One region of the Mesorhizobium sp. WSM4844 genome, then DNA from elsewhere that is predicted to be linked to it. Evidence: predicted binding sites of a transcription regulator. Region 1 holds the regulator's gene; each other region holds the start of a gene.

The links. The regulator LexA, encoded in region 1, represses DNA repair genes until DNA is damaged. The targets are predictions, from matches to a motif close to TGTTCNNNNTGTGTTCNG.
Region 2: the regulator LexA is predicted to act here: its motif matches at 2,976-2,993, upstream of AC0L2A_RS19555 (YifB family Mg chelatase-like AAA ATPase).
Region 3: the regulator LexA is predicted to act here: its motif matches at 2,995-3,012, upstream of AC0L2A_RS35310 (ATP-dependent helicase).
Region 4: the regulator LexA is predicted to act here: its motif matches at 3,091-3,108, upstream of recA (recombinase RecA).

What each region holds. Positions count from the first base shown of each region.
Region 1 is NZ_JBVVQB010000006.1:59,375-64,512, forward strand. It holds gene trpD (anthranilate phosphoribosyltransferase) at 1-771, shown strand, start outside; gene trpC (indole-3-glycerol phosphate synthase TrpC) at 776-1,627, shown strand; gene moaC (cyclic pyranopterin monophosphate synthase MoaC) at 1,694-2,191, shown strand; gene AC0L2A_RS07605 (molybdopterin molybdotransferase MoeA) at 2,191-3,396, shown strand; gene lexA (transcriptional repressor LexA) at 3,501-4,253, shown strand; gene AC0L2A_RS07615 (ComEC/Rec2 family competence protein) at 4,247-5,138, opposite strand, start outside.
Region 2 is NZ_JBVVQB010000024.1:48,030-53,167, reverse strand. It holds gene AC0L2A_RS19570 (2-dehydro-3-deoxygalactonokinase) at 1-753, opposite strand, end outside; gene AC0L2A_RS19565 (SDR family NAD(P)-dependent oxidoreductase) at 750-1,517, opposite strand; gene gshB (glutathione synthase) at 1,962-2,903, shown strand; gene AC0L2A_RS19555 (YifB family Mg chelatase-like AAA ATPase) at 3,085-4,617, shown strand; gene AC0L2A_RS19550 (hypothetical protein) at 4,725-5,138, opposite strand, start outside.
Region 3 is NZ_JBVVQB010000102.1:732-5,869, reverse strand. It holds gene AC0L2A_RS35315 (ABC transporter permease) at 1-245, shown strand, start outside; gene AC0L2A_RS35310 (ATP-dependent helicase) at 255-2,954, opposite strand; gene AC0L2A_RS35305 (dienelactone hydrolase family protein) at 3,255-4,160, shown strand; gene AC0L2A_RS35300 (EamA family transporter) at 4,161-5,066, opposite strand.
Region 4 is NZ_JBVVQB010000013.1:140,377-145,514, forward strand. It holds gene alaS (alanine--tRNA ligase) at 1-1,583, opposite strand, end outside; gene recA (recombinase RecA) at 1,870-2,967, opposite strand; gene AC0L2A_RS13695 (carbohydrate kinase family protein) at 3,241-4,173, shown strand; gene AC0L2A_RS13700 (TfoX/Sxy family protein) at 4,359-4,682, opposite strand; gene AC0L2A_RS13705 (GFA family protein) at 4,773-5,138, shown strand, end outside.

The sequences.
Region 1 (5,138 bases):
GGCACCGGCGGCGACAATTCGCACAGCGTCAACATCTCGACCGCATCCGCCTTCGTCATCGCCGCCTGCGGCGTGCCGGTGGCCAAGCACGGCAATCGCGGATTGTCCTCGCAGACCGGCGCCGCCGACGTGCTGACCGCGCTCGGCGTCAAGCTCGACATCCCGCCGGAAACGATCGGCCGCTGCATCCACGACGCAGGCGTCGGCTTCATGTTCGCGCCGGCGCATCATCCGGCGATGAAGCATGTCGGCCCGATCCGCGTCGAGCTCGGCACCCGCACCATCTTCAACCTGCTTGGCCCGCTCTCCAATCCGGCTGGTGTCGTCAGGCAGATGGTTGGCGTCTTCTTGCCGGAATGGATCATGCCGGTGGCCGAGACGTTGAAGGCACTGGGTGCCGACCACGCCTGGGTCGCCCATGGCGACGGCTATGACGAGATCACCACCACCGGCGAAACCCAGGTCGCCGAACTGGTCGGCGGCGAGATCCGCAGCTTTACGCTGACCCCGGAAGCGGTCGGGCTGAAGCGGCATACCAAGGACGAGTTGCGCGGCGGCGATGCCGCCTACAACGCCCAGGCGCTGCGCGACATGCTGGGCGGCGCTGCCGGCGCCTTTCGCGATACGGTGCTGATGAACGCCGGCGCCGGACTGGTGGTGGCGGGAAAGGCGACGACGCTTGCCGATGGCATGGCGACGGCGGCGCAAGCCATCGACAGCGGCCGGGCGCTAAAGGTGCTTGACCGGCTGGTCGAGATTTCGAACGGATAGCGCCGTGTCTGATATCCTGCGCAAGATCGAAGCCTACAAGCGCGACGAGATCGCGGCGGCGAAGGCGCGGGTGCCGCTTGCCGAAATCAAGGCGCGGGCAAAGGATACCGACGCACCACGCGGCTTTCTCTCGGCCCTTGAAGCCAAACGCAAATCCGGCAGTTTCGCGCTGATCGCCGAGATCAAGAAGGCGAGCCCGTCCAAGGGCCTGATCCGCGCCGATTTCGATCCGCCGGCGCTGGCCACGGCCTATGCCAAAGGTGGGGCTGCCTGCCTGTCGGTGCTGACCGATGCGCCGTCTTTCCAGGGGGCGCCTGAATTCCTCACCGATGCGCGCAGCGCCGTGACATTGCCGGCTTTGCGCAAGGATTTTCTGTTCGAGCCCTATCAGGTGTTCGAGGCCCGTGCGTGGGGCGCGGACGCCATCCTGATCATCATGGCGAGCGTCGATGACGCCGTGGCCAGGGAACTCGAAACGACGGCGTTCGAGCTCGGCATGGATGCGCTGGTCGAGGTTCATGACGAGGCCGAGACGGAACGCGCGCTGAAACTGTCGTCGCGGCTGATCGGAATCAATAACCGCAATCTGCGGACGTTCGAAACCAGCATCGAGACATCGGAGCGGCTCGCGGCGATGGTGCCGGCCGACCGGCTGCTGGTCAGCGAGAGCGGTATTTTCTCGCACCAGGACTGCCGCAGGCTGGAACGGAGCGACATTGGCACTTTCCTCGTCGGCGAGAGCCTGATGCGGCAACAGGACGTGGCCACTGCGACGCACCTGCTTTTGACGGGCAAGGCGCCCGCCAATGCATCTGCCCGAAAATCGGAATCGATGTTCGGAGAGCATGATGCATAGATACAAAGCGTCAGAGCGTAGTTTGTGCGTCCAAACGGACGCACGTCGCTCCAGGGTGACCTGACGATGTCGGCCGCCCTCACCCATCTTGGCGCGGAAGGCGAAGCCAATATGGTCGATGTCGGCGACAAGGCGGAGACGACCCGCACGGCAATCGCCGAAGGTCTTGTCTCGATGCGGCCCGAAACGCTGAAAATGATTCTCGACGGCGATGCCAAGAAGGGCGACGTGCTGGGCACGGCGCGCATCGCCGGCATCATGGCGGCCAAGAGGACGCATGAGCTGATCCCGCTCTGCCATCCGCTGCTGTTGACCAAGATATCGGTAGACATCGAACCTGACGCGACGCTGCCCGGCCTGAAGGTCACGGCGCTGGCCCGCGTCACCGGCAAGACCGGCGTCGAGATGGAAGCGCTGACCGCCGTCTCGGTCGCCTGCCTGACCATCTATGATATGGCCAAGGCGGTCGATCGCGGCATGGCGATCTCCGGCATCAGGCTGGTGGAAAAGACCGGCGGCAAATCCGCCGACTACAAGGCGGATGCCCAGGGGGCAGGCCAATAATGGCGCTGCTTGCGGTCGCCGAGGCGCTCGAGCACCTGCTTGCGGATGCTGCGCCCTTGCAGGCTGAAAGCGTCGCGCTGATGGATGCCGCCGACCGCGTGCTGGCGGAGCCGCTCATGGCGCTCCGCACCCAGCCGCCATTCAACGCGTCGGCCATGGACGGCTATGCCGTGCGGGCCGACGATGTCGCGTCCGTGCCCGCGAGACTTTCGGTGATCGGCATGGCGCCGGCCGGTCGCGGCTTTACCGGAACGGTCGGCCCGGCGCAGGCCGTGCGCATCTTCACCGGCGCGCCGCTTCCCGCAGGCGCCGACACCATCGTCATCCAGGAGAATGTCCGCGACCTCGGTGGCGGCATCGTCGAAGTGACCGCGCCGACGGTTGAAGGCCGCAACATCCGCCGCCTCGGGCTCGATTTCTCGCAGGGCGACATGCTGCTGGAGAAAGGCCGCCTGCTTGATCCGGCGGCATTGTCGCTGGCGGCGTCGGCCAACCACCAGCAGGTCCGCGTGGTGAAACGGCCGCTGGTCGCCATCATCGCCACCGGCGACGAATTGCTGCCGCCGGGCAGCGACCTTGGCCCCGACCAGATCATCTCCTCCAATGCCTTTGGCGTCGCCGCCGCGGCCCGCTCGGTCGGCGCCAGCGCACTCGATCTCGGCATCGCCCCCGATCGCAAGGAGGCGATCGCCGCGCTGGTGACAAAAGCCGTCGACGCAGGCGCGGACGTCATCGTCACGCTGGGCGGCGCCTCGGTCGGGGACCATGACCTCGTCCATGACGTGCTGACCGGCGAAGGCATGGCGCTTGATTTCTGGAAAATCGCCATGCGGCCCGGCAAGCCACTGATGTTCGGGCGGCTGGGTGCCATCCGTTGCATCGGCCTGCCCGGCAATCCGGTGGCCAGCCTGGTCTGCACGCAGCTCTTTCTGAAGCCGCTGCTGGCGCGGCTCGGCGGCCGCGCCTTCCGCCAGGACATGCGTCAGGCGCGGCTCGGCGCCGCCATGCCGGCCAACGATCTCAGGCAGGACTATGTACGCGCGGTGGTGAAGGAAGAAGCCGGCACGCTTGAGGCAACGCCGTTCAGTATCCAGGATTCCTCGATGCTCAGAATGCTGGCCGACGCCAACGGACTGGTCGTGCGCGAGCCATTCGCTCCCGCAGCCGCAGCGGGCGCCGCCTGCAGCGTGCTGATGCTACGCTGAACAAACCGTCAACACATTCATTAAACTTTAAATGGTTGCGGAACACAACTGGAACAGATAGTGTTTGTTCTGGGTTTGTTTTTCTGATTCTGTTGGGGGTCGCGATGCTGACACGCAAACAACATGAACTGCTGATGTTCATTCACGAACGGCTGAAGGAAAGCGGCATTCCGCCCTCGTTCGACGAGATGAAGGAAGCGCTCGACCTCGCCTCCAAATCAGGGATCCACCGGCTGATCACGGCGCTGGAGGAACGCGGTTTCATTCGCCGCCTGCCCAACCGCGCCCGCGCGCTGGAGGTGCTGCGGCTGCCCGATTCGATCGCGCCGGGCCTCAATGCGGCGCGCAAATTCTCGCCGAGCGTCATTCAAGGCAGCCTTGGCCAGGGCGGGCTTGGACAGGGCGGCCTCGGACGCCAGATCAAGCCGGCGCCTTCGCGCATGCGTGCTGCCGGCAATGACGACGACGTCGTTGCCACCGTCTCCATACCGGTGATGGGCCGCATCGCTGCCGGTGTGCCGATCGACGCCATCCAGCACCAGACGCATTCGATCTCGGTGCCACCGGACATGATCACCGGCGGCACCCACTACGCGCTGGAGGTCAAGGGTGATTCGATGATCGAGGCCGGCATCTTCGACGGCGACACGGTCATCATCCGCAACGCCGACACCGCCCAGCCTGGCGAGATCATTGTCGCTCTGGTCGACGAGGAGGAAGCGACGCTGAAACGATTCCGCCGCAAAGGTGCCTCGATCGCACTGGAAGCCGCCAATCCGGCCTACGAGACGCGCATCTTCGGGCCGGACCGGGTCAAGGTGCAGGGCAAGCTCGTCGGACTGATCCGGCGTTACTGAAGGGCAGGCTTCTGGGGTTTCTTGGCCCTGCGGTATGGAGGCAGGCCCCTTGCCTCGCGCGAAAATCGCCGCTGCTCATGCCAGGGCCTGTATGGCTGTCTGACGGCAAAACGGATTTCTGCGCGCGTCGTCGCCGATAGCGGATCGAAGAAGACGGCGGCGCTGCCCATGCGAGCGAGCTGCCGTTTGGTGACGACGAGAACCAGCGGGTTGCGGCAGGGTTTGTAATAGGCTGTGGCGTCGTCGATGACGATCAAATCCGCAAAGGCACAGGCCGGCCGCGCGGTTTTCCGGTCGTCGGCGAGCGCAATGAGCGCGCCGGACGGATGCCGGGCCAAGCACAGGCCGGCAGTGCAGGTGAAAGGCGCTCCCGACGGCAGGTCGGCCGGGTCGGCGATGTCGAACTGCACATCTCCTTTTTCGAATGTCTCCGGCTCGATGATCGTTGTTGAAACCAGCGCATGTTTCCAGTTGTCGGTGGTGAATTCGTTCGAACGCATCCGGTTGACGGCAAGTTCGCCGCCGCCGATCGGCAGCGCCACCAGATGCGCATCCTCCGAAATCAGCACGTCGGGGGTGCGCGTCTCGGAAATCGTCAGCAGGCCGGCGAGCGCAAAGGGAAGTGCGGCAAGCCGCAGCCATGTCGTCGCCATCGTGGCTATGACCAGGGCGACTGTCACCAGCAGGACCGATTGCAACGAAATCAGTCCGACTGCATCGACCGGCGAACGCTCCGAGATCCATCCCGAAATTGCGATCATCGCCGTCAGGCCCTTGCCCATCATGTAGAGGAAAGGGCCGTCGAGGCCGAAAGGCATTGCCAAGGCGCTGAGGACGGCCAGGAACATGACGATCGTGACGATCGGCATGACGGCCAGATTGGCG
Region 2 (5,138 bases), on a different contig from region 1:
GGCGATCTCGCCGCCGATCAGCAGGCCGGACAGGCAAGCAGCGGCATCGTCGGGTTTCAGGTTCTGCAAAAGGCCCGCAGCGCGGATCGAGAACAGCCTCGATGTGACATCGCCGCCCTCGGCCAGCGCGATCTCGCACCAGCGCTGGAAAAACGGGTTGCCTGGTGCAACCGGCTTGGGCTGCTCGCCCAGCGAATGGCGCAGGATCGAATGCGCCGCCAGCACCGAAAACAGCTCGCCGGTCGGCCAGGTGCCAAAACCGGCAACGGCGCCGTCCTCGACCAGCACCCATTTGGAGTGGGTGCCGGGCATGCAGACGAGATGGCGGCTTGTTGCCGGCAAACCGGCGCCGGCAAGCTGCGTTTCCTCGCCGCGCATGACGTCAGGCGCGTCGGCCTGGCGCTGGGCAAGGCCCGGCACGATGCGGATGTCGCGGCGCTGGCCGGGAACGCGCGCAGCACCGGCAAGGATGGCGCCGATCGGCGCCGGCACGCTGACATAGGGCGCCTCCAGCCAGCCCTGGCGCGAGCCGGCCATGCCGCAGATGATCACGGGCATCGCTTCCGGCGCGCCCATCGCCGCCAGATGTCCTTCGAGGATGGTCGAAAACCCGGCCGCCTGCGCGGTGATCAGCCCGTCGTCGCCGCGACGCTCGGCGAGGACATTTCCGGCCTCATCGACCAGCCAGACCCTGAGACGGGTGGTGCCCCAATCGACGGCGGCCACAGAAGGCACGTTGCTCGCTGAGTTCACAGGAAGCCCCCGTCGACGATCAGCATCTGCGCGGTCAGCATGCGCGAAGCGTCCGACGCCAGGAACAGCACCGTGCCGACGACGTCTTCCGGCTGCATCACCTGCTTGATGCATTGCTTGGCCACGTGGGCGGAGAGCGCCTGTTCGGTGACCCAGAGCTGCTTCTGCCGCTCGGTGATCACCCAGCCGGGTGCGATCGCATTGACGCGAATGCCGTCGGCGCCGAGCTTGCCGGCAAGCCCCTTGGTCAGGCCGACGATTCCGGCCTTGGCGGCGGTATAGGCCGGCATGTCGGGGTGATTGATCAGGAACGACGTCGACGTGAAGTTGATGATCGAGCCGCCGCCGGCGCGCTTCATGCCAGGCGCGACCGCCTGTGCGGAGAAGAAATGCGGACGCAGGTTGACCGCCTGGTTGTTGTCCCAGAACTCCACGGTGACGTCTTCCACCGCGTGGCGATCGTCAAGTGCTGCATTGTTGACCAGCACGGTGACGTCGCCATGCGCCTCTGCGGCCCTGGCGGCCGAAGCCCGCAGCGCCTCGACGTCGCGTATGTCGGTCTTGAGATAGAGGGGGCGGCGGCCGAGATCCTTTTCGATGCGGTCGGCCAGCGCCAGGCTCGGGGCGTCGGCGATGTCGATGAAGGCGACCTTTGCCCCCTGGCGGGCAAAACCCTCGGTCAGCGCCGCGCCGATGCCGGAGCCACCGCCGGTGATCAGCACCGAAGCGCCCTCAAGGTCGGCAAAGCGCGCCGATGGCATCATTTTTTTCTCCCTGCGCGTGGCCCCGAAAATCGGTTGCGATTTACGGAAAAGGATCATGCGCAAAATCAAAGTGCTACAGCGTCGTTTGCGCGTCCAAAAGGACGCGCGGCGCTGTAGGCTCGGTCGGCGCGCATCCTAGCCAGCCCGGTCGGGGGAGCAAGGGAGAAAAAACAAATTCGCGGGCTTATGTCTGACAAGTCGCTCGTCAGATCGCCTTGACGCGCAAGGTGCCACGGAGGGAATTTCTGAGATAGCCGAGCGTGGCATCGAAACCCGACCGGCCCGCCGAACGGGAATCGTTGCTGCCGGCGCAGCCGAACTGACAAGGCGCTCCGCCTGCGCCTTCATCGAGGCCCAGCAGGCGATCCTCAAAATGTCGCGATTGGCAGATGACCGGCGAGGTTGTAAGGGCAAGCAGCCCATCCGATCCGCCGGAGATCCGCCATGCCTCTGAAAGTCGCTGTCCAGATGGACCACATCTCCACCGTCTCGATTGCCGGCGACACGTCGTTTGCGCTGTCGTTGGAAGCGCAGCGGCGCGGCCACCAGCTGTTTCATTATACGCCCGACCGGCTGTCGCTGCGCGACGGCAAGGTGTTTGCCGGCGTCGAGGAAATGCAGGTCCGCGACGAGAAGGGCAATCACTATTCGCTCGGCGAGAAAGTGCGCACCGACCTGTCGGAGATGGACGTCGTCCTGCTCAGGCAGGACCCGCCGTTCGACATGAACTACATCACCACGACGCATATGCTCGAGTGCATCCATCCCAGGACGCTGGTGGTCAACGACCCGGCCTGGGTGCGCAACAGCCCGGAAAAGATCTTCGTCACCGAGTTTCCCGACCTGATGCCGGAAACGCTGATCACCAAGGACAGCCAGGAGGTTGCCGCCTTCCGCAAGGAGTTCGGCGACATCATCGTCAAGCCGCTCTACGGCAATGGCGGCGCCGGCATCTTCCACCTGCACGAGGCCGATCGCAACCTCGCCTCGCTGCTCGAAATGTTCGGCCAGATGTTCCGCGAGCCCTATATCGTTCAGCGTTATCTGAAGGAGGTGCGAGCCGGCGACAAGCGCATCATCCTGATCGACGGCGAGCCGGTCGGCGCCATCAACCGGGTGCCGGCCGAGACTGATTCACGCTCCAACATGCATGTCGGCGGCCGTGCCGAAAAAACGGAACTAACGGAGCGCGAACGCGAGATCTGCGCCCGCATCGGCCCGTCGCTGAAGGAGCGCGGTTTTATCCTCGTCGGCATCGACGTGATCGGCGACTACATGACCGAGATCAACGTGACGTCGCCGACCGGTGTGCGCGAGGTAAAACGCTTCGGCGGCGCCGACATCGCCAGCCTGTTCTGGGATGCGGTCGAGGCCAAGCGCAAGTAACGTCCCTGCATGCCGGGACGGCGGTGTTCCGGCCCGTAGCCGATGCGACGCCATAACGGCACAACGTTCGATTGTTCCCGTAATGTTCTTGCCTTTGCCCAAAATCTGTGGTTGTCTCGGATGACGCCGTTCGCGGCATGATCGCATGGGCTCGGGCGAGCCCATGTCCGGGGGCAGAAAAATGGTTGCGCGGGTCCGCACGGTCGCTTTCCAAGGCATCGAGGCCGTGCCGGTCGACGTGCAGGTGATGATCGCGCCGGGCAAGGTCAACATGCACATCGTCGGCCTCGGCGACAAGGCGGTGGCCGAAAGCCGGGAGCGGGTGCAGGCGGCGCTGCACGCATCGGGCCTGTCGATGCCGTCGAAGAAGGTCACCGTCAATCTGGCGCCTGCCGACCTGCCCAAGGAAGGCAGCCATTACGATTTGCCGATCGCGCTTGGCCTGATGGCGGCGCTTGGCGCCATTCCAGGCGACATGCTGGCCGGCTACGTCGTGCTTGGCGAACTGTCGCTCGACGGCACCATCGCCGCGGTGGCCGGCGCGCTTCCCGCGGCGATCGGCGCCAATGCCGAAGGCAAGGGCCTGATCTGCCCTTTCGCCTGCGGCCCGGAAGCGGCGTGGGCCGGCAAGGATTTCGACATTCTGGCGCCGCGCAGCCTGATCGCCATCGCCAATCATTTTCGCGGCACGCAAGTGCTGTCGCGGCCGGAGGCCGGCATCCATGCCTCGGCGCGCGACCTGCCGGATCTTGCCGACATCAAGGGCCAGGAGACCGCCAAGCGGGCACTCGAAGTGGCGGCGGCCGGCGGCCATAACATGCTGATGATCGGTCCGCCAGGATCGGGAAAATCGATGCTGGCGCAGCGGCTGCCGTCGATCCTGCCGCCGCTGGCGCCGAGGGAATTGCTCGAAGTCTCGATGATCGCCTCGGTGGCCGGCGAGCTTGGTGAAGGCAAGCTGACCGACCGGCGGCCGTTCCGCGCGCCGCACCATTCGGCCTCGATGGCGGCGCTGGTCGGCGGCGGCCTGCGCGTGCGGCCGGGCGAGGCCTCGCTAGCCCACCACGGCGTGCTGTTCCTCGACGAGTTCCCCGAATTCTCGCCGCAGGCGCTCGACGCGCTGCGCCAGCCGCTGGAGACCGGCGACTGCATGATCGCCCGCGCCAATCATCGCGTCACCTATCCGGCGCGCATCCAGCTGGTCGCGGCGATGAACCCGTGCCGCTGCGGCATGGCCGGCGAGCCGGGCTATCGCTGCCTGCGCGGCGACCGCTGCCGCACCGACTACCAGGCGCGCATATCAGGCCCGCTGCTCGACCGCATCGATCTCCGGATCGAGGTGCCGGCGGTCTCGGCCAGCGATCTGATCCGGCCGGACCGGGCGGAGAAAAGTGCCGATGTGGCGCTGCGCGTGGCCCGCGCGCGGACAACCCAGCGCGAACGTTTCGAGCGGCTCGGCGCGACCTCCGTCACCACCAACGCGCACTGCTCACCCTCTGTTATCGAGGAGATCGCGATGCCGGATCCATCAGGCCTGTCGCTGCTCAGGGATGCCAGCGAAAAGCTCGGCTTTTCAGCGCGGGCCTATCACCGGGTGCTGAAGGTGGCGCGGACGCTGGCCGATCTCGAGGCCAGCGAGACGGTCGGCCGCATCCATCTGGCCGAGGCGATTTCGTACCGCATGAGTTCGGAGCGAATGGCGCAGGCGGCGTGACGTTCCCCTCCCCCCGTGAGGGAGGGAGGGTGACCGGCCCGGCCCGCAGGAACTCGACGGTCTGAGCTACGCGGCCCGATCGTTGTGGCCAATGATTTCCGCGGCAGCTACTTAACCGGAATCATGAGATGTGCGTAGGGAGTGCCCGCCCACATCACATATGGCCTGGACGTGTCAGGTTTGGGGTCAGCCGGATAGCCCTGCATCATGTCCGTTGCGTTGACGATCATCACGTGCGGTCCGGTCTCCACCCAATTGTTGCCTTCCTCGGGCTTCGTCGCATAAGGATCGGTGTTGCTGCCATCGGTGCCGCCGGCCAGCATATACATGAAGCCGACCTTGCCCTTGGGCGGTTCCTTTTTTCCAATCCACGCCATTGCCCATTCCATCGCGTTGGCATCGCCACACATTGGATCCGGGCCAGGTGTGGCCGGGTTGTCCGGCATGCACCAGAAGCCGTTTGTGCCCTCGCGCAGTGTGCGCATTGCACCCTTCTCATCCATAGCGTGGATCGCAGCGCC
Region 3 (5,138 bases), on a different contig from region 1:
GGTGGCCGACGGCCGGCGACGGCTATTTGCTGCCGGTGCTGGCATCGGTGTTCGTTGGCGGCACGCCGACCTGGGGCGGCGTCGGTACCGTGGTCGGCGGCGCCATCGGCGCCGTCACCGTGTCGTTCATCCAGACCGGCGTCGTCGCGGCAGGCCTGAGCGGCTTCTATGTCCAGTTCTTCAACGGGCTGATCATCATCCTGTCGCTGCTCGGTCACAAATGGAACCAGGCGCGGTATCGGTGAGGGGGAGACTCACACCCCGGTGACAAACCCGTCCAGCACGCGTTTCTGGCCGGCCTTGTCGAAGTCGATGGTCAGCTTGTTGCCGTCGATGGCGGCAATGTTGCCGTTGCCGAATTTCTGGTGGAAGACGCGGTCGCCGACGCTGAAGGCCGACGGCTTGTCGGCAACGGATTTGGCGACCAGTTCGCCGTCGATGGTGCGGCCCTTGATCGAGGTACGGCCGGCGCCATAGCCACTGTCGGTCTCGCCATAGCCGATGCGCTCGACCTGGTGGCCGGAGCGCGAGCCCCAGTTGCGGTCGGTCGCCTCGGTGCGGTTCTGCTGCGCGCGCTGCCAGCCCGGCGTTGCATAGGTGCTGGAGAAGGCGCCGGATTTTTCTGCGCCGACATTGTCGAAGCGCGAAGCGCCGTAAGGATTCTGCCGTCCTGCCGCCTGGCCGCCCCGTCCGGAGGCGAAGGAGCCGCCGCCATAGGCATTGCCGTAGCCGCCATAGGAGTTGCCGCTCTCGGCGACCTCGACATGGGCTTCCGGCAATTCATCGAGGAAGCGCGACGGGATCGTCGATTGCCACAGGCCGTGGATGCGGCGGTTGGAGACGAACCACAAATGCAGGTTCTTCTTGGCGCGGGTCAGCCCGACATAGGCCAGCCGCCGCTCTTCCTCCAGCCCGGAGCGGCCGCCCTCGTCGAGCGCGCGCTGATGCGGGAACAGTCCCTCCTCCCAGCCGGGCAGAAAAACCGTCTCGAATTCGAGGCCCTTGGCCGAATGCAGCGTCATGATGTTGACGGCGTCGAGCTCGGCGTTCTGCTCGGCATCCATCACCAGCGCTACATGTTCGAGGAAGGAGCGCAGCGATTCGTACTCCTCCATGGAGCGGATCAGTTCCTTGAGGTTTTCCAGCCGGCCGGGCGCTTCTACCGAGCGGTCGTTCTTCCACATGTCGGTGTAGCCGCTCTCCTCCAGGATGGTCTCGGCCAGCTCGGTGTGCGGCGTGGTCTCCAGCGCCTTTTGCCAGCGCTCGAAATTGGCGGCAACCTGGCGCAACGCTGCGCGCGGCTTTGGCTTCAGCTCGTCGCTCTCAGCGAGTTTTTCCGCAGCCTCCAGCATCGGGATGCGCAGCGCCCTGGCGGTGTCGTGGATCTGGCGGATGGTGGCTTCGCCCAGCCCGCGCTTCGGCACGTTGACGATGCGCTCGAAGGCGAGGTCGTCTGCGCCTTGCGCGACGACGCGGAAGAAGGCCAGCGCGTCGCGGATTTCGAGGCGCTCGTAAAAGCGCGGGCCGCCGATGACGCGGTAGTTGAGGCCGAGGGTGACGAAGCGGTCCTCGAACTCGCGCATCTGGAAGGACGCGCGGACAAGAATGGCCATGTCGTTGAGATTGTGCTTCTGCCGCTGGTAGGCCTCGATGGTTTCGCCAACAGCGCGGGCCTCTTCCTCGGAATCCCAGGCGGCATGGACATGCACCTTCTCGTCATCCTCGGCGATCTTTTCGGTGAACAGCGTCTTGCCGAAGCGGCTTTCATTGTGGGCGATGAGGTGGGAGGCGGTGCCGAGGATGTGCGCGGTGGAGCGGTAGTTGCGTTCCAGCCGGATGATCGTGGCGCCGGGGAAATCCTTGTCGAAGCGCAGGATGTTGTCGACTTCGGCGCCGCGCCAGCCATAGATCGACTGGTCGTCGTCGCCGACGCAGCAGATGTTTATGGTGGACCTAGCTCGGCCTTCGGATGAAGAGCGCCCAATCTCCCCCCTAGAGGGGGAGATGTCGCCGGAGGCGACAGAGGGGGGCGCTGTCCCTCCAGCCTGTCGGCGCGAGGCACCCCCCTCTGTCCTGCCGGACATCTCCCCCTCAAGGGGGGAGATCGGCTTGGCATTCGGCCGCTGCGCCAGCAGCCGCAGCCACATGTACTGGGCGGTGTTGGTGTCCTGGTACTCGTCGACAAGGATGTAGCGGAAGCGCTTGTGGTATTCCTTCAGCACGTCCGGATTGGCGCGGAAGATACGGATCGGGTGGCACAGGAGATCGCCGAAGTCGCAGGCGTTCAGCGTCTTCAGCCGCTCCTGATAAGCCTTGTAGAGTTCACGCCCCTTGCCGTTGGCGAAGGCGCGGGCGTCGCCCTCGGCAATCTCGGCGGGGCCAAGCCCCTTGTTCTTCCAGCCGTCGATCATCTGGGCGAACTGCTTGGCCGGCCAGCGTTTGTCGTCCAGTCCTTCGGCCTGGATGAGCTGCTTGATCAGGCGCACGACGTCGTCGGTGTCGAGAATGGTGAAGTCGGATCTGAGCCCGGCAAGTTCGGCGTGGCGGCGCAGCAGCTTCACTCCAATCGAGTGGAAGGTGCCGAGCCACGGCATGCCTTCGACATTGCCTTCGCCGATCAGCAGGCCGATGCGCTGCTTCATCTCGCGCGCCGCCTTGTTGGTGAAGGTGACGGCGAGGATCTGCGACGGGAAGGCCTTGCCGGTGGCGAGGATGTGAGCGATGCGGGTGGTCAGCACGCGCGTCTTGCCTGTGCCGGCGCCGGCCAGCACCAGCACCGGACCCTCGGTGGTTTCTACCGCCAGCCGCTGCTCGGGGTTGAGCCCGTTCAGATAATCGGGTGCATCGGCATGGCCGCTGCGGGCAGCCATGGCGCGCGCAGCAATGCCCGACGGGGCCACGGGCCGCGCGTTCGGTTCATCAAAAAAAGGCATATCTTCCGAAAAGCCGGACATCTCCCCCGAATGTAGTGATTCGGCAGCGAAAGGCCAGAAGTGTCTCCGTTTTGTTCTCTGTCCAGGCGGGGGAGTTGCAAATCCTATGGCACGCCAGCCATAGCGCCGGCCTGCTCGACAGGCACGGCGGATCGGAGAAAGTGGGACAGCGCACCAGTCGAACGGTGTCATCCTGGACCAGCCGCCGGTCTGGCGGACCTGCGCTTGCGTCAGCAGCGCCTCACCGATCCGTGACTGGACCGTGCGGGCTTCTACCCTATCTTGCGCGGCGGACATGTTCCCGAAGCCGAGGAGAGCGCCATGACAAAACCGAGCCCTGCCAACCCCGCCGTCAACAGACCCGCCATTACCCAGGCTATGATCGACGCCTATGACGAATACACGCATCTGACGCTCGACCGGCGGCGCTTCATGGAACAATTGACCAGGCTTGCCGGATCAGGTGCGGCGGCCGCCGCAATCGCGCCGCTGCTGGCGGCGAATTCAGCCCGGGCGGCGATTGTTGCCGAGGACGATTCACGCGTGACCGGCGAGGACATCAGCTATCCCGGCAGCGGTGGCGAGATGAAGGGCTATCTGGTCAAGCCGGCCGGCCAGTCCGGCAAGCTCGGCACCGTCATCGTCGTGCATGAGAACAGGGGGCTCAACCCGCATATACGCGATCTGACGCGGCGCGTGGCGCTGGAAGGCTTCGTTGCGCTCGCCCCGGATTTCCTGTCGCCGTTCGGCGGCACGCCGGCCGACGAAGACAAGGCGCGCGAGCAGTTTTCCAAGCTCGATCCGGCGCAAACCACTGCCAATGCGGTCGCAGCGGTCGCTTTCCTCAGGGGCAGCGAGGACGGCAACGGCAAGGTCGGCGCGGTCGGCTTCTGCTGGGGCGGCGCCACGGTGAACACACTGGCTGCCAATGCGCCGGATCTGGCTGCCGCTGTCGCCTATTACGGCATGCAGCCGAAGGCCGAGGATGTGCCGAAGATCAAGGCGGCGCTGCTGCTGCATTATGCCGGGCTCGACACCCGCATCAATGCCGGTATCGACGCCTTCAGGAAGGAGCTCGATGCAGCTGAAGTCGAGTACACGATCCATGTCTATGAAGGCGCCAATCATGCCTTCAACAATGACACGTCGGCGGCTCGCTACGACAAGAACGCGGCGGACCTCGCCTGGGGCCGGACGATCGCCTTTCTCAAGGAGAAGCTTGCCTGATCAGGCATTTGCCGGTTTGTGAAAAGCGACGCCGGCCACCACCAGCGCGATGCCGATGCAATCGGTTGGGCTGGGTATCTGGCGGAGCACAATGACGCCGATCAGCGTGGCGGTGACCGGCAGCAACGACAGCATCAGCGCGAAGCTCGATCGCGGCAGCCGCGACATGGCAAGCTGGTCGCAGATATAGGGGATGACCGAGGAGCAGATGCCGACGCCGATGGCGGCGATGAGCAGTGGCGGCGCCGAGAAAGCCGGCAGCGCATCGGTGAAGCCGATCGGCAGCACGATGAGGCAGGCGACCGCCATGGCAGCGCCCAGGCCGGCGATGCCGTCGCCAGCGCCGGCGCGGGCAACGCGATGGCCAAGCACGATGTAGCCGACGAACAGCGCGCCGTTGAGGAAAGCCCAGAACAGCCCGATCGGGTCGCTTGACCATTTGACGTCGATCAGCAGCAAGGTGCCGGTGACGGCAACGGCAAGCGCTGCGAGGTTGCGCCGGCTTCTGACGCCGATCAGCGCAACGCCGATGGTGCCGACGAATTCGATCGCCGCGACCAGCGAGATCGGCAAGCGGTCGAGTGCCAGGTAGAAGGAGCAATTCATCACGCCGAGGCAGGCGCCGAAGGCGAGAAGCAGCAGCCGTGTCGGCCGGTCGGCGCGGGCGAAGGCCGTCCACGGCCGGGTCAGCGGCGCAAAGACAAGGGCGGCGGTGACGATGCGCAGCCAGGCCATGCCAAGCACGCCGACATGCGGGAAAAGCAGCACGGCGAAAGCCGGCCCGAGATAATGAAACACAGCGCTGACACCGAACCAGACATGCGGCGGCAGCGATGTCGCCAGCTTGCCAAAGGCAGAGCCGGCGAGGGCAGGGATAGCAACTGGGGCTTGCGCTTGATCATCCATAGGCTCATTATCGCAGGCAGATTTACCTGTTTATATGGGCAATGGCCAATCAAAGAGATCGTTTATTCTCCT
Region 4 (5,138 bases), on a different contig from region 1:
TCGGCCTTCTTCTGCGTATCGGAGATCTCGATTGAGAACCCTTCGCCTGAAATGACGCCGGTATCACCCACCTGGCCGCCGGATTCGCCATAGAACGGCGTCTGGTTGACGACCACGGCAACCGCCTCGCCGTTGGCGGCGCTGTCGACGATCTTGCCGTCCCTGACCAGCGCCTGGATAAGGCCTTCCGCCTGCTCAGTCTCGTAGCCGAGGAACTCGGTGGCGCCATGCTTCTCGCGCACCGGGAACCACACTGTTTCGGTCGCGGCCTCGCCGGAACCAGCCCAGCTCTTGCGCGCCTCGGCCTTCTGCTGCTCCATCGCATTGGTGAAGCCGGCAAGATCGACCGAGATGTTGCGCTGACGCAGCGCGTCCTGCGTCAGATCGAGCGGAAAGCCATAGGTGTCGTAGAGCTTGAAGGCGGTCTCGCCATCCAGCATGTCGCCGGCACCCAGCTTTTCCGTAGCCTCCGAAAGCAGGCCCAAGCCGCGCACCAGCGTCTTGCGGAAACGGGTTTCTTCAAGCTTAAGCGTCTCGGTGATCATCTGTTCGCCGCGCACCAGTTCCGGATAGGCCTGGCCCATCTCGCGCACCAGCGCCGGCACCAGCCGCCACATCAGCGGATCACCGGCGCCCAAAAGCTGCGCGTGGCGCATGGCGCGGCGCATGATGCGACGCAGCACGTAGCCGCGGCCCTCATTGGACGGCAGCACGCCGTCGGCCACCAGAAAGCAGGACGAACGCAGATGGTCGGCGATGACGCGGAACGATCCGACGGTGTCGGCATCCGGACCGCGGCCGAGCGCGGATGACGCGGCCTCGATCAGGTGACGGAACAGGTCGGTCTCGAAGACGCTCTCGACCCCTTGCAGAATGGAGGCCATGCGCTCCAGGCCCATGCCGGTGTCGATCGACGGGCGCGGCAGGTCGATGCGCTCATCCTTCGTCACCTGTTCATACTGCATGAACACCAGGTTCCAGAATTCAAGGAAACGGTCGCCATCCTCCTCGGGGCTGCCGGGAGGGCCGCCCCAGATGTGCTCGCCACGGTCTATGAAGATCTCCGAGCACGGACCGCAAGGTCCGGTGTCGCCCATCGCCCAGAAATTGTCCGAGGTCGGAATGCGGATGATGCGATCGTCGGAAAAGCCGGCGATCTTCTTCCAGTAGCCGGCAGCCTCGTCGTCGGTGTGATAGACCGTGACCAGCAGCTTGTCCTTCTTCAACCCGAACTCCCTGGTGATCAGGTTCCAGGCAAGCTCGATGGCACGCTCCTTGAAATAGTCGCCGAACGAGAAATTACCGAGCATCTCGAAGAAGGTCAGGTGGCGCGCGGTGTAGCCGACATTGTCGAGGTCGTTGTGCTTGCCGCCGGCGCGAACACTCTTCTGAGCCGTCGTGGCACGCGAATAGGGTCGCTTTTCCAGGCCGGTGAAAACGTTCTTGAACTGCACCATGCCGGCATTGGTGAACATCAGTGTCGGGTCGTTGCGCGGCACCAGCGGGCTCGACGCGACGACCTCGTGACCCTCCTTGCGGAAATAGTCGAGGAATGTCGACCGGATCTCGTTCACGCCACTCATGAATACTGCCTTTTAGCTTTTAGAGAGAGCCGCCGGCGCGGCCGACGGCAAATGGACATGGCCTTTTAGCCGCCGCGTTGCACCCTGTCCAGAAACACGGAATTGGGCCAATTTGCGGGGCTTGCCGGTCATCTCGTTGCCGGCCTGCCGGTCATCTCGGCGCCACCGCTGAAACGCAAACCGCCGGCGCTAGGCCGGCGGTTCGAACGCAACAATACAGAACTCGATTACACAGGCTGGAGGTGATGAGCCGGAATCATGGCCAAACTCCGACCAATGCCGAAGCCTACATGGCGCCGGCTTCGTCCTCGAAACCGTCGTCTCCGCCTTCGGAACCACCATTCTCGAGGAACTTTTCCGCAATCAGCCCGGCATTCTGCCGTAGTGCCAATTCGATCTCGCGCGCCGTGTCGGGATTGTCGCGCAGGAACAGTTTTGCGTTCTCGCGGCCCTGGCCGAGACGCTGCGAATTGTAGGAGAACCAGGCGCCCGACTTTTCGACCACGCCGGCCTTGACGCCGAGGTCGACCAGCTCGCCGGTCTTGGACACGCCCTCGCCATACATGATATCGAACTCGACCACCTTGAAGGGCGGCGCCAGCTTGTTCTTGACCACCTTGACGCGGGTCTGGTTGCCGACGACCTCGTCGCGGTCCTTGACCGAGCCGATGCGGCGAATGTCGAGGCGCACCGAAGCGTAGAATTTCAGCGCGTTGCCGCCGGTCGTGGTCTCCGGCGAACCGAACATGACGCCGATCTTCATGCGGATCTGGTTGATGAAGATGACCATGGTGTTGGAGCGCGAGATCGAGGCGGTCAGCTTGCGCAGCGCCTGGCTCATCAGGCGGGCCTGCAGGCCGGGCAGCGAATCGCCCATCTCGCCTTCGATTTCGGCGCGCGGCGTCAGCGCCGCGACCGAATCGACCACCAGCACGTCGATGGCGCCGGAACGCACCAGCGTGTCGCAGATCTCCAGCGCCTGCTCGCCGGTATCGGGCTGCGAGATCAAGAGGTTTTCGAGGTCGACGCCGAGCTTGCGGGCATAGACCGGGTCGAGAGCGTGCTCGGCATCGACAAAGGCGCAGATGCCGCCCTTCTTCTGGGCCTCCGCCACAGTGTGCAGCGCCAGCGTCGTCTTGCCCGAGCTTTCCGGCCCGTAGATCTCGATGATGCGGCCGCGCGGCAGGCCGCCGACGCCGAGCGCGATGTCGAGGCCAAGCGAACCGGTCGGCACCGTTTCGATCTCGACGACCTGCTCGTTTGCGCCGAGCCGCATGATCGAGCCCTTGCCGAAGGCACGCTCGATTTGCGACAGCGCCGCATCCAGAGCCTTTGATTTGTCCACCGTTTTGTCCTCTACAAGCCGCAAAGAATTCTGAGCCATGATACATCACCCCTTGGTCGTCAATGAAGGCCGGACAATCCGTAATCCCTATCAATTTGTACCTTTTTTGTTCTCGATTGGCAAGGGGATACAACCGATTGAAAAACCAACAATATCCGGATTTGTTCTATTTTTGTTTCGCGTTTTCACCCAAGATGCATCCCGGCTTCACCCGCAGGATTCTGCTAGGCATCTTCCGAATCGCGCCTCCGGTTGCCGGGTTCCGCCTGGCAACCTAGTCTCACCGGGAACAGCAAAGGTCATCTCATCGGCATGATGAAGTCGCCGACAGTCCTGGCCGTAGGCGGCGCCTATATCGAGCGGCGCGGCCAGGTTTTGGGCGCCTTCGTGCCGGCGGCGTCGAACCCCGGCACGATGCACGAGGAAGTCGGCGGCGCCGTCTTCAATGCGCTGCGCTGCGCCGTGCGCCGCGGCGTCTCCGGTTCGCTGCTTTCGGTGCGCGGCGGCGATGTTCCGGCCGATACGGTCTCGCGCGCCATTGCTGTGGCGGGGATTGCCGATCTGTCGGTGGTGTTCCTAGATCGCACGACGCCGAGCAACACGACGATAATCGACGGCGACGGCGCGCTGATCGCCGGCCTCGCCGACATGGCGCTCTACGACCTGGCGCTTGCCAAGCAGATCCGCCGTGCCAAGGTGCACGAGGCAATCAGCACTGCCGATGCAGTCCTTTGCGACGCAAACCTGCCGTCGGCGGCGCTCGAGCGGCTGGTAGCGCTTGCAGCCGACAAGCCCGTGTTTGCACTTGCCGTTTCGCCCAGCAAGGCGGCGCGGCTCGCGCCGGTGCTGGGCAGTCTGGCGCTGGCCTTCATGGACCGGCGCGAGGCCGGCGCGCTCGCCGCTGTCGGTATCGACGCTGCGGAGCAAGATATCATCGACGGCCTGAGGCGTGCGGGCCTCAGAGGCGGCGGGGTCACCGCTGGCGACGGTCCAGTGCTCGGTTTCGACGAAACCGACGCGTTTTCGATCTCTCCGCCTACGTCACAAAAGCCGGCGGATGCGACCGGCGCCGCCGATGCGCTGGCGGGCGCAACGATCGCCGCCCTGCTGCGCGGCCTGACGCTGCGCGTGGCGCTGCGCGAAGGCGTTGCCGCAGCAATCCTCGCCGTCGAGAGCGCCACCTTCACGAGCGCTATCTTTGCCGAGGCGCTGGCATTCGTGCCCGAGGCGCGCGACCTGGCTTGAACCCCCGGATGTTGGCGCCGCCCCTCAACCCCCTGCCGGGACCTTCTCCCCGTAAAGGACGGGGAGAAGGGGCTTGGCCGCGACGCCGGCGACCCCTCTCCCCGTCCTTCACGGGGAGAGGGTAAGGGTGATGGGCAGCGCCGACCTGAAACGATTATCTTAAACTGAGCGGCTAGCGGACACAGCTACTTGCCGGCCCGCAGCCCCGCCTCATAGGCCAGGCGTGCCCAGGCCGCCATCTCATCCGGATCGTCGAAGGCGCTGTCGGGAACGCTCCAATACGGCATCGACACCAGCTTGCCGTGCCGCGACCCCGTATAGGTCCATTGCCGGCAGCCGGCCGCCTCGAATTCGGGCGCGCTTTCCGCATCGGCTTTCAGCATCAATTCGTCACGAATGACGATGGCGACGATCACGCCGTCGAAATAGATGCCCTTGCCGCCGAACATCTTGCGAATGCTGACCGGTCCGAGGCCTTCGAAAAGTTCGGCAATGCGTTCATTGTCCATGCCGCGATCATGTCACCCGGATTTCCCCTTGTCACCGCCGCAGCCGGCGCCATCCTGACAAGTTGAAAGCCAATTTCGTCGGAGTTTTTCATGCCGCTTCTGCTCAAAGGCTCCTGCCGGTGCAATGCCGTCCGCTTCGAGGTGGAAAGCCACACGCCGGTGCCGTTCATGCTGTGCTACTGCTCGATCTGCCGCAAGCAGCAGGGCGGCGGTGGCTTTGCCATCAATCTCGGTGCCGATTTCGAGACGCTGAAAATCAAGGGCAAGCGCCATCTTGGCGTCTACCAGGCCGAGATCGAGGACGACGAGCATCCGCAATGCGAGATCTCGTCAGGCGAGCGAAATTTCTGCAAAAAATGTGGTTCGGCACTGTGGCTCTATGACCGGACCTGGCCGGAGCTGGTCCACCCCTTCGCCTCGGCGATCGACACAGACCTGCCAAAACCACCTGAAAAG